Regions from separate parts of the Colwellia sp. BRX10-4 genome, predicted to be linked through region 3. Evidence: predicted binding sites of a transcription regulator. Region 3 holds the regulator's gene; each other region holds the start of a gene.

Region 1 (3,219 bases), on a different contig from region 3:
GCAGAGTGGTCCTTGATGGTATTGATTTACTAAAAAACGCGACTTATAACTTTCCAAGTTTTTCCCTTGATTTTGTTGCCAATGCCTTATTAGGTAAGGGGAAAAAGGTCGATGATGTTGACAATAGAATGCAAGAAATTAACAACAACTTTGCCAATGACAAGCTAGCTTTAGCCGCTTATAACCTTGAAGATTGCCATTTAGTTACCCTGATCTTTGAACAATCCTTGTTACTCGAATTCACGCGTTTGCGCGCCAAACTAACCGGTTTATCTATAGACCGTATTGGCGGCTCTGTGGCAGCGTTTACCAACTTATATTTACCTAAATTACACCGTAGTGGTTATATTGCGCCCAATATGGGCGATGGCTTGCAAGGGCTAATTTCTCCTGGTGGTTATGTGATGGACTCTATTCCGGGTTTATATAAAAATGTCTTAGTACTTGATTTTAAAAGTCTTTATCCCTCTATTATTCGAAGTTTTAATATTGATCCTATGGGCCTAATTGAAGGTTTACAATCACCTGAGACTAGTATAAAAGGTTTTGATGGTGCTTATTTCTCTAGGGATAAACATTTCTTACCTGACATTATTAATGAGCTGTGGTTAGAGCGTGATATCGCTAAAAAAGATAAAAATGCGGCATTGTCACAAGCAATAAAAATTATTATGAATTCGTTTTATGGAGTCTTAGGTTCAACGGGATGTCGATTTTTTGATCCTCGTTTATCCGGTTCAATCACTAAACGAAGCCATGAATTATTAATCACCACTAAAATGTGGCTAGAAGATGATGGTTATCAAGTCATTTATGGCGATACCGATTCTATTTTCGTCAGTGTTGACGATGATTTTAACCACCAGCAATGCCAAAAGCTGGGTAAAACCTTACAAGATAAAATTAATCTTAGGTGGCAAGCAACGCTTAAAAAAGAATTTGCGATAGAAAGCCAACTTGAAATTGAGTTTGAAACACATTTTAGCAAATTTTTGATGCCAACCATCAGAGGACAAGATGTTGGTACTAAGAAGCGTTATGCTGGCATTGTAGAAAAGAAGGGGTCATCAGAATTGATTTTTAAAGGCTTAGAAAGCGTCCGCACCGATTGGACTGAACTGGCTAAAACTTTTCAACGAGAGTTGTATTTAAAAATATTTAATGGCGAACCTTTTGCTGACTATGTACGCAATTTTGTTACTCAAACATCAGCAGGGCAATTAGATCATTTACTGGTGTATCGTAAACGCATTCGTAGGCAGTTAGACCATTATGTTAAAAACGTGCCTCCACATGTGAAAGCGGCACGTTTAGCCGATGATATAAACAAGATAAATAAGCAACCGTTAAAATATCAGCAACGTGGTTGGATAGAGTACTTGATCACGACTTCTGGACCGCAAGCAAAAGGTTATGTTAACGCGCCACTCGATTACCAGTTTTATATCGATCGGCAATTAGCGACCGTTGCTGATGCTATTTTACCTTTTGTCGGGAGTAGTTTCGAAAAATTAACCAGTGATCAAATGAACTTGTTTCAATAGCCTCTGCTGTTTTAATTAATATAAATAAATCGTGCATCATGCTTGGAAAGATCATAAGGTGACTTTATTGAGTTAGCTATTTAGATGGCTAAATGAATTTTATGTTTTAGGATGAAAGATCATGATCAACGATACCAAAATAGTCAATGCGGGACGAAAATCAAAATGGACACGTGGCGTTGTTAATCCCCCGGTAGAACGTGCATCAACCGTTGTTTTTAATACGGTTAAAGAAATGAATCACGCAACAGCAAATCGTGGTAATCAAGTACTTTTCTATGGCAGAAGGGGCACCTCAACGGCTTTTGCTTTCGCCGATGCTATGACTGATCTCGAAGGAGGCGCCGGTTGTGCCATTTATCCATCGGGTACTGCGGCGATCACTAATGCTATTCTTTCGTTTGTTAAAACCGGTGACCATATCCTTATGGTCGATACGGCTTATGAACCCACGCGTGATTTTTGCGATAAAATATTGATCAATATTGGCGTTGAAACGACTTATTACGATCCAACTATTGGCCGAGATATCGCTGGACTTATTAAAGAAAACACCCGACTTATTTTCTTAGAGTCTCCTGGCTCTATTACCATGGAAGTTCAAGATGTTCCCGGGATAGCTGAAGTTGCTCACCAGCATGGCTGTATGGTTATGCTCGATAATACTTGGGCTGCAGGGGTTAATTTTCAACCTTTTGATTATGGTGTCGATATTTCGATTCAAGCAGCGACTAAATATATCGTTGGTCATTCAGATGTGATGTTAGGTACGGCAATAGCCACTGAAGAATATTGGCCACAACTGCGTGAAAACAGTTACTTAATGGGGCAATGTACGTCACCTGACGATTTGTATTTGGCAATGCGTGGCATTCGTACCTTAGGTGTGCGTTTAAAACAACATCAAATTAGTGCGCTAAAAGTGGCTAATTGGTTAGCAACACGCGAAGAAGTTGATGTTATTCTTCATCCAGCATTTGAATCGTGTCCGGGCCATGAATATTTTAAGCGTGACTTTACTGGTGCTAACGGTTTGTTCTCATTTGTGTTAACCCGTGGTGATAAGCAATCACTTAATGCCTTACTTGATGGTATGGAACATTTTAAAATGGGCTATTCGTGGGGCGGCTTTGAAAGTTTAATTTTGGGTAATACCAATGTTGGGCGTTTGCGAACAGCGACAAAGTGGGATTATGAGTATCCATTAATTCGCCTGCATATAGGTTTAGAGGATGTTGATGACTTAATTGCTGACCTTGCTCGAGGCTTTGATCGATTGAATACTGCCTTAGAAAATAGAGCTTAAGCTTTACGCGTTAAACGTTTGGAATTTACATGCTGCTATGCACGACACAAAGGTTAACCATTAGGCACTTGAATGAGCAGGACCATAAATTTGTTCTGCAATTATTGAATGATGATGCTTTTATTAAAAACATAGGTGACAAAGGGGTTAGAGAGACCAAAGATGCAATTGCCTACTTAGTTAATGGTCCACTAGCAAGCTATAGCGAACAGGGCTTTGGGCTAAACTTAGTCGCTTTGAAAAGTGATAACACACCGATTGGACTTTGTGGTTTGTTAAAGCGGCCTGAATTGGAATTTCCTGACTTAGGTTATGCCTTGTTACCTCAATACTGTTCGCAAGGCTTTGCTCGAGAAGCCTCATTAGCCA
Region 2 (3,219 bases), on a different contig from region 3:
GTTATTTAACTTCGCCATTAACGGTTGGTTTTTTCTGTAGCTTGCGTTGTAACGTTCTGCGGTGCATTGAAAGCTGACGTGCCGTTGCTAAAACATTACCATTATTAAATTTTAAGACTTGTTAATATACTCCCATTCAACCTGCTCGGTTGACAACGTTGGCTCATTGATAATGTTTATTCCTAAATTTGAAGCCAATGTTGATTTTTTTAGCAACGAACTGTTAGCGTTTTTAGCTAAAGCTGATAATAAAGTCTGTGTATCGACCGGCTTGGCTAAGTAATCATCTGCGCCAAGCTTTATTGCGTCAACGGCAGTAGCTATACTGGCAAAACTGGTTAACAAAATAATACGACTCTTTGGCAATAGTTTCCTCATCAGATTAATCAAATTTAAGCCACTTTCATGATGGAGTTTCATATCGAGTAATATGAATTCTGGCAACTGACGATGACAGGTTAACAATGCATCATTAATGTTATCGGCCAACCAACAGCTGTAGCCATGTTTTCAAATGCGTCTTTTAAGCGTATTAGCAAAGGTGCTGTCATCTTCAACAATTAATAATTTCATCCATTTTTTTCCTACGTATCATTAACCACTAACGCTAATTTCAACGTTACTAATGCACCACCAGCAACGTGATTGGTTAAGGCAAGTGTAACGCCTAATCGCTCTAAACTTGCATGACTCAAAAATACTGCCATACCTAATCCTTGTTTGCTGTTTACAGGTTTAACGCCTAACTCACTTAGTGTTAATTGGGTAAAACCACAACCAAAATCACGCATACTGAGCTGCCAATTTTTTTCATCAAACAAGCTAGATAACTCAATTTTATCACTACCGCTGACTTTAGTGGATCGAATCGCATTATTAACTAAATTTAAAATTGCTGGCAATAATGAAGCATCAGCCAATACTTTAGCGTTTTCACTGAGTATTGATTGGTGCTTCTCAGAGAAGAAGTTCACCCTAACATCAGGATAATTTAAGTTAATATGATCACGCACTTGTTGCACAATATCAGCACAAAGCACCTCTTTTGACTTTTGCTCTTTAATCTCAAAAACCATTTGACGAAACTCAGCTAAACTTCTGCTACAACGTAATAATTGTCTTTGTAAGTCAACAATCGCAGGGTGCTCAGGTAGCTCCTCACTGAGCTCATCGACAAGCAACTTTACAGTTACTATGGGAGTAGCGAGCTGATAAGTTATTTGCGCAGAAGCGCCCCCTAATGACATGATTTTTTCTTGCTTTAATTGCTCTTCCCGAAAAGCAGCTATTGCTTGTTCTTTTTGAGGGATTCTTCGTGCCATTTGGCCAACAACGGTTGCAACAACAATGCTAGAAAAGAGAAAATTTATCCACACACCAATAAAGTGGCTTTGCATATTGCCATGCATTACTGACATGGGTAATAACCACAATAAAACACTGTATGAAGCAATCGCTAATAGTGCGACACTTCCAAGTAACAGCGGAGTTAACGTCACAGCAGCAATAGGAATAAGCAATAACGAGACAAAAGCATTAGTTGCTCGGCCACTAAAATATAAAATAAGTGAGAGAAATAAAATATCAGCACAAATCTGCCCAAGTAAGGCGCGCTTATCAACTTCTTTTCCAGACTTATAATATAAATAGCTGACTAAGGTAAATAAAGCTTCAATTGAAATAACAATAATGAGCGGTAACCAAGGCAGTTGATAGTTTAAAACGCCATTAACAAAAGTATTAATATCAGCTGAATAATTATAGCCGCACTGCGTAATAAAAGAACGGTGCGAACTTGGTTAAACTTACTAAAAAATGAAGACATAATGTTTTATATTGGTTAATCGTATTCGTTGATATTACGCTAATTTTTATATTTTCAACTAATCAAAAACAGTTTATTTTAAATTTCAGATAAAAACATATAGACATCTAAACGTCTATTGTTATACAGTTATTTTAATCAAATTTATTAAGGTTTATTTTAATGTCATCACATGAAGAAAAAATCACCCTGGCAGGCGGTTGCTTTTGGTGTATTGAAGGTGCATACAACCAATTAATCGGCATTAAATCTGCCATATCAGGTTATATGGGCGGCAGCGCAGCGCTAGCAACTTATGAAGACGTTTGCTCGGGTCAAACCGGCCATGCAGAAGTCGTGCAGTTAACTTTTGATAGCGCAGCGATCACTTGTCGTGAAATATTAGAAGTATTTTTTACGCTACACGATGCCAGCCAATTAAATCGTCAAGGTAACGATATAGGAACCCAGTATCGCTCAGGGATTTTTTATCACAGCAAAGAACAACAGCAAGTTGCTGAAGATATTATTAAAGAAGTCGACGCTAGCAATATGTATAGCTCAGCGGTTGTGACTGAGGTAACTCAAGCGTCAGAGTTCTTTTCTGGTGAAGATGTTCATCAAGACTATTTCAATAATAATCCTGGTAATCCTTACTGTCAGGCAGTTGTTTCACCTAAGCTCGCGAAATTTAGAAAAACGTTCGTAAGTAAATTAAAACCATCATAGGCTTAAAGCAATATTGTCAGCTTGAGAATAAAATCTCATTTTTAACAAAGTGCGGACACTGAAACAATCAGTGTCACGCATTTGCTACCAAGTACTGATTTAATACATTAAGGTATACAGTTTTCTGCGGAATTTATTGGCTAATGGGTCGCCATCAGGTAAAGCCTTTAACACATCCAGATAAAGATCTTTGCTGGCAGCATCACTACTGTCTTTTTGCATTAAACGAAACAGTAACGTCAACGCTTCTTCATGTCGGTTGACTTGGCTGTATTGCGCAACAAGTTGATGTTGTAGAGCAATGTTGTCAACGTCGTCCACTAACTGTGCTTCTAATGCTTTAATTTCTGGTGAGTCCGCGGCTTGACTGGCAAGCTCAAGTTTAGCGATAAGCGCTTGATAGTGACTGTCTTGATCAACCATTAAAATAGTGGTTAATAAAGATTCGGCTTCGCTTATTTTACCCGTTTGTAAATAAACATCTGCCATCATTAATTTAATGTCGGCACGTTCACTATTAAGTTGATAAGCACTATTAATCGCCGTAAATGCATCATTAATATTATTATCAGCTAACAACTTTTGCGCCTGAATAAGTAATAAGTCTTCTTCTTTAGGTAAATGATTCGCTAAAAATTCTTTTATATTGTCATCATCTTGTGGCCCAGTTAAACCATCAAGTGGTT
Region 3 (3,219 bases):
GTTTTGGTGGTATTAACTTAGAAGATATTAAAGCACCAGAGTGTTTTGCTATTGAAAAGGCACTTATTGAACGTTGTAAAATACCGGTATTTCATGATGATCAACATGGTACCGCTATTGTTACTGCTGCTGGGATGATCAATGCCTTGGAAATCCAAGGTAAAAGTATTAAAGATGCCAACATTATTTGTCTTGGCGCAGGCGCAGCAGCAATTGCTTGTATGGAACTATTAATCAAATGTGGCGCTCAGCGCGAAAAAATCTACATGCTTGATACTAAAGGTGTGATTCATACCCGACGTGATGATCTTAACGAATATAAGCGGATGTTTGCTAATAATACGGATAAACGTACCCTTGAAGATGTTATCGATGGTGCAGATGTATTTGTTGGTGTTTCTGGACCCAATTTGCTTTCTGTTGAGCATGTAAAATTAATGGCGCCAAATCCAATTATCTTTGCTTGTTCAAACCCAGACCCTGAAATAAAACCTTCATTAGCACTTGCTGTTCGTGATGATCTTATTATTGCTACGGGTCGCTCTGATTACCCTAACCAAGTCAATAATGTGTTATGTTTTCCTTTTATTTTTCGTGGCGCTTTAGATGTTCGCGCTAGAACGATTAACGATGAGATGAAAATTGCTGCTGTTCATGCTATTCGTGAATTAGCAAAGGAACCGGTTTCACAAGAAGTGTTAGATGCTAGTGGTGAGAAAAGTTTGACCTTTGGTAAGGAGTATATTATTCCTAAGCCAATGGATCCTCGTTTGTGTGGTCGAGTAGCGCTTGCCGTTGCTAAAGCGGCGGTTGAGTCTGGAGTGGCAGCCCTAGAATTACCTGAAAACTATATGGCATAATCAGTAGTATTTATTAACAACGCTGTAAAAGGAGAGCTCGACTCTCCTTTTTATATTTATGACAAATAGTATGTTATGGTCCAGTGACTGTATCTACGCAGGAAGTAGGGAGTAGAAAGTAGGGTAACGCAGCAGTTACCGAGATGGTAAAGAGTAGGTTATTAAGGGTGATTGGTCATGGTGACTCCAAGGCATCGATGTATTAACTGCATTATTACTCTTGTACGTCATCTATGTTCCTGACAAATCATTAATACTTGCACCTCTTCAGGCAATGTCACCGATTTCAAAGTGTGACAATATTGAGTAGAACGAATAACAATGAAAACTCCAACGAAAGCCGCTTTACTCTCAGCACTTGTTTACCCGGGTATTGGCCAACTAATTTGTCACGCTTATCGACGGGCTACGTTATTTATTTTAAGTTTTTCTGTGACGGCATATTTGTATATTGAAGAAGTGATGAGGCAATATCAGCCACTTATCAATAAAGTTAAATCAGGTGAAGTTGCGCTAAATAGCCAAGCACTGATCGCTGAGATGGCAAGAAATCCCATTATTGTTGACCTTATCCTAATGAGTACATTAACTTATATGCTATTAACTTGCTGGGTACTGGCGATTGTAGATGCTTATCGTATGGGCATAAAAAAAGACGCCGGAGCGTCTTTTTGAGTAAGTGCATTAAAACCCTTAGCTACTCGTCTTCAATTTCAAATTGACTGAAGTCGGTAATACCTTTGGCTATTAACGCTTCGCGCACACTTTTAGGTAACATCTCTGTATTGTCTTTTGTTAAATCGCCATCATCAGGAAGAGGCTGTCCGGTAAAAGCATGCAGAAAAGCTTCACATAACAATTCGCTGTTAGTTGCATGGCGTAAGTTGTTAACTTGCCGACGAGTACGTTCATCCGTTAACACTTTCAGTACCCGCAACGGGATTGAGACCGTGATTTTCTTAACTTGCTCACTTTTTTTACCATGTTCGGCGTATGGTTTTATATAATCGCCATTCCACTTTGCCATTTAATTACCTTTGTTTAGCTAAATTACTTTTTATAAGTTAGATTTTACTGGTTGTTGGCGTTGAGTCAATAACGAATGTGTAGAAGTTTAGAAGTCTAAAGTTCTTGACCGACAAAAGTAAAGTGTTTAGAGTTATAGACGTCCAAACATCTATTTGATTTTACTGCCCGATTGGAGCAAAAAATGACAAGCAAAAAACCAGCAACATTAGCTGTTAGAGCCGGCATTAATAGTGATGAACATCACGGTGCGGTTGTTCCTGCCATTCATTTATCGAGTACTTATGCTTTAAAAGGCTTCAACAATAAGCGCCAATTTGATTATTCCCGAACAGGCAACCCAACTCGAAGCACGTTTGCACAAGCTATCGCTGATTTAGAGCAGGGTGCTGTTGGCATTGTTACCAGCACAGGAATGTCAGCGGTGCACTTAATCTGTCAGTTACTGACAACAAAAGATACGGTTGTTATTCCACATGATTGCTATGGTGGAAGTTATCGCTTGTTTACCCACCTAGCAAAACGTGGCTTATTTAATGTGCTTGTTGTTGATCAAAACGATGATCTAGCTTTAGCGCAAGCGCTTGAACAAAAGCCAAGATTAGTTTTGATTGAGTCACCCAGTAATCCATTATTACGGTTGGTTGATATAAAAAAGGTTACTCAAGCCAGTCATGCTGTTGGTGCTTTAGTGGCAGTAGATAATACGTTTCTTTCTCCCTTGTTACAGCAACCGCTATTATTAGGTGCTGATATTGTTTTTCACTCGACAACTAAATATATTAATGGTCATAGTGATGTTGTGGGTGGAGTGTTAGTAACAAAAGAAAAAGAACTGGGTGAAGAGCTAGCGTGGTGGGCAAATTGTATTGGTATCACGGGTTCACCTTTCGACAGTTATCTGGCATTACGTGGCTTAAAAACCCTACCGCTGCGTATGAAACAGCATCAAGAAAATGCTAATGCTGTTGCAAAATACTTAGAAAATCATCGAGCAATTAACGCGGTATACTTTCCTGGTTTAAAAAATCACCCGGGACACGAAATTGCTAAGCGTCAGCAAACAGATTTTGGCGCTATGATGAGTTTCGAAATAAAAGGCGGTGTTGAAGCGGTTAAAGTACTGTTTGACAACTTATCACTCTTTACCTTGGCACAGTCATTAGGTGGCGTTGAAAGTTTAATCAGTCATCCATCAACGATGACCCATGCAGGTATGGAAATTGAAGCACAAATTGCAGCAGGTATCACTCAATCTTTAATCCGAATTTCTGTCGGTATTGAAGATGTTAGTGATATTATTAATGACTTAGAACAAGCTTTATCGGCAAGC
Region 4 (3,219 bases), on a different contig from region 3:
CAACTAACGCTTAATTAACTGTTAGTCATCGTTAAAGTGATTTTGAAAAGCCAACATTTATTGTTGGCTTTTTTATAGCTGATTTTTACTGTAACTTACTTGTTGTCGTTAGACTTATTTTATAAGGGGTTAAATATCATGAAAACAAGAGATGTTCTTCGCCAAGAAATTCGCTATCAACGCAGTTTATTAAACGCTGACCAGCAAGCAGAACAATCACTTTTATTATCGAAAAGACTCATTAAAGAAAAAGTAGTTAAAGGCGTTAAACACATCGCTATTTATTTAGCCAATGATGGCGAGTTAAATACTCAGCCTTTTATTGATTGGTGCTGGCAAAATAACATCACCGTATACTTACCGGTAATACATCCTTTTAGTAAGAATAATTTACTCTTTTTAAAATATGCTGAGGCGTCTATTCTCGTCAAAAATAAATATGGTATTTTAGAACCTAAGCTTAACGTTCAAGATATAATAACGGTCGCTCAGCTTGATATTATTTTTACCCCCTTAGTCGCCTTTGACCGATATGGCAATCGTTTAGGCATGGGCGGTGGTTTTTATGACCGAACACTTTCGGCTTGGCATGCTCAATATCAACAAAACAAACACGCTAAACCCTTACCAGTTGGCTTAGCTCACGATTGCCAAAAAGTTAACACTATTCCCTTTGAAAGTTGGGATATTCCACTGCCTAAAATTATCACCCCAACCACCAGCTATCACTTCGATATTTAATCATCTGCTGATATACTTCTACCTAACTTCTCCTCGCTAATTAGGATTCACATGACACAAGATGAAATGAAGAAGGCAGCAGCCTTTAAAGCACTCGAATTTATTAAAAACGATACCATCGTTGGCGTAGGCACCGGGTCTACTGTTAATCACTTTATTGACGCCCTAGCAACAATCAAAGACGACATTGAAGGTGCAGTTTCTAGCTCTGAAGCGTCGACTCAAAGATTGAAAGCCCATGGTATCGAAGTGTTTGAATTAAATAATGTCGGTAGCATTGATGTTTATGTTGATGGCGCCGATGAAATTACTGAATATCTGTCGATGATAAAAGGTGGTGGTGCTGCACTAACCCGAGAGAAAATTGTCGCGGCCGTAGCAAAAACATTTGTCTGTATTGCCGATGAAAGTAAGCAAGTAAAAGTGCTAGGTAAATTTCCACTACCGGTAGAAGTTATTCCGATGGCACGAAGCTATGTGGCTCGTGAATTAGTTAAGTTAGGTGGCGATCCCGTTTATCGTCAGGGTGTAATTACCGATAACGGTTGTGTAATTCTCGATGTACATAACTTAGAGATACTTGATCCCAAAAAACTTGAAAATGATATTAATGCCATTGTAGGTGTTGTTACTAATGGTTTGTTTGCACTACGTGGCGCTGATGTTTTAATTTTAGGCACTCAAGATGGCGCAAAACTGGTAAAATAAATCTTTAGAGTTTATACACTATATGCTAGTTTAGATATCTAGCCATCTAAATGCTTTATATTTTTTAAGGCAATGACCACTATAGTCCCACATGAGATATTAGAAAATGAGCAATAATTCATTAGCAAAAGAAAAAATTAAAATTTTATTACTTGAAGGTGTCCACCCGAGCGCTGTTGAAGAGTTAAAAATGAAAGGCTACAGCAATATTGAATGTATTAGTACATCGCTTGCTGAAGAAGATTTGATCAAAAAAATTGCTAATGTTCACTTTATTGGTATTCGTTCTCGTACTCAGTTAACTGACCATGTACTAAGCCATGCTAAAAAACTCGCGGCTATTGGTTGTTTCTGTATTGGTACTAACCAAGTTGAAATTAAAGCTGCACAAAAACGTGGCATTCCAGTATTTAATGCCCCGTTTTCAAATACACGCTCGGTTGCCGAACTTGTATTAGGTGAAACTTTATTATTATTACGTGGTATTCCTGAAAAAAGTGCTAAAGCTCATCGCGGTGAATGGCATAAATCTGCAGCTGGCTCGGTAGAAGCTCGTGGCAAAACCTTAGGTATTATTGGTTACGGCCATATTGGTACACAGTTAGGTATTTTAGCTGAAACGTTAGGTATGCGTGTTCGCTTTTATGATATCGAAACTAAACTTTCCTTAGGTAATGCGAGCCAAGCACCTAGTTTAAAAGCTTTATTAAAAGAAGCTGATGTAGTTAGTTTGCATGTGCCTGAAACGGTTCAAACGCAAAACATGATGGCAGCAAAAGAATTTGCACTCATGAAAGACGGTGTTATTTTTATCAATGCTTCTCGTGGTACTGTTGTTGATATTGATGCATTAGCTGAAGCGCTTAAAAGTAAAAAAGTCGCGGGCGCAGCAATCGATGTTTTCCCTGTTGAACCCAAAGGTAATGATGAAGAGTTTATTTCACCACTACGTGCATTCGACAACGTTATTTTGACGCCACATATTGGTGGTAGTACTAAAGAAGCCCAATCTAATATCGGCTTAGAAGTTGCCAGTAAAATGGCAAAATACTCTGACAACGGTTCAACACTTTCGGCAGTAAACTTCCCTGAAGTTTCTTTGCCTGGTCATACGGGAACAAGCCGTTTATTACATATACACCGCAATCAACCGGGCGTGTTAACCCAAATTAACCAAGCATTTGCTAAGCACAATATTAATATTGCAGCACAGTACTTACAAACAGACGATCAAATTGGTTATGTAGTTATTGATATTGAAGCACAAGATAGTGTACTAGCATTACGTGAATTAAAACAAATTGACGGCACAATACGCGTACGTATTCTTCATTAGTTTTTCTAAGTATTTAGCGTAAACAATAATAAACGAGACTTAATAAGTCTCGTTTTTTTTATTGCCACATTAACAATCCATCATTTGACCGTGTAAAAAAACCTATTACAGCCTGATAATACTGAAATGAACGAACTTGTAGTCATACTGAATTTAAAAAACTCAGATCTTTTGTAGTTATTTACTTTCGTCATACTGCATTTATTTCAGTATTCATTCCCGTAATGCTGAATTTATTTCAGTATCCATTCTCGTCATACTGAATTTATTTTAGTATCCACTCCCATCATGCTGAATATATTTTAGTATCCACTCCCGTCATGCTGAATTTATTTCAGTATCTGGGCATTGGGTTGTTAAGGACGAGATCCTGAAACAAGTTCAGGATGACGGCGGTTGGGTTCATGCTGACGGGGGGGTGAGTTCATGCTAAT

Evidence for each region. Region 3 encodes MetJ, which represses methionine synthesis genes. Its sites were predicted from a motif close to TAGACGTCTAGACGTCTA; they were not measured.
Region 1: the regulator MetJ is predicted to act here: its motif matches at 1,618-1,635, upstream of H4J67_RS11185 (cystathionine beta-lyase).
Region 2: the regulator MetJ is predicted to act here: its motif matches at 1,926-1,943, upstream of msrA (peptide-methionine (S)-S-oxide reductase MsrA).
Region 4: the regulator MetJ is predicted to act here: its motif matches at 1,481-1,498, upstream of serA (phosphoglycerate dehydrogenase).

What each region holds. Positions count from the first base shown of each region.
Region 1 covers NZ_JACGVZ010000012.1:69,043-72,261, forward strand. Annotated here, with positions in the region: gene H4J67_RS11180 (DNA polymerase II) at 1-1,544, shown strand, start outside; gene H4J67_RS11185 (cystathionine beta-lyase) at 1,666-2,850, shown strand; gene H4J67_RS11190 (GNAT family N-acetyltransferase) at 2,880-3,219, shown strand, end outside.
Region 2 covers NZ_JACGVZ010000001.1:68,356-71,574, reverse strand. Annotated here, with positions in the region: partial or broken gene H4J67_RS00395 (response regulator transcription factor) at 2-573, opposite strand; gene H4J67_RS00390 (HAMP domain-containing sensor histidine kinase) at 585-1,520, opposite strand; gene msrA (peptide-methionine (S)-S-oxide reductase MsrA) at 1,988-2,533, shown strand; gene H4J67_RS00380 (tetratricopeptide repeat protein) at 2,633-3,219, opposite strand, start outside.
Region 3 covers NZ_JACGVZ010000004.1:137,973-141,191, forward strand. Annotated here, with positions in the region: gene H4J67_RS05770 (malic enzyme-like NAD(P)-binding protein) at 1-860, shown strand, start outside; gene H4J67_RS05775 (hypothetical protein) at 1,182-1,535, shown strand; gene metJ (met regulon transcriptional regulator MetJ) at 1,558-1,887, opposite strand; gene metB (cystathionine gamma-synthase) at 2,071-3,219, shown strand, end outside.
Region 4 covers NZ_JACGVZ010000001.1:411,276-414,494, reverse strand. Annotated here, with positions in the region: gene H4J67_RS01940 (peptide MFS transporter) at 1-14, shown strand, start outside; gene H4J67_RS01935 (5-formyltetrahydrofolate cyclo-ligase) at 139-741, shown strand; gene rpiA (ribose-5-phosphate isomerase RpiA) at 793-1,449, shown strand; gene serA (phosphoglycerate dehydrogenase) at 1,556-2,785, shown strand.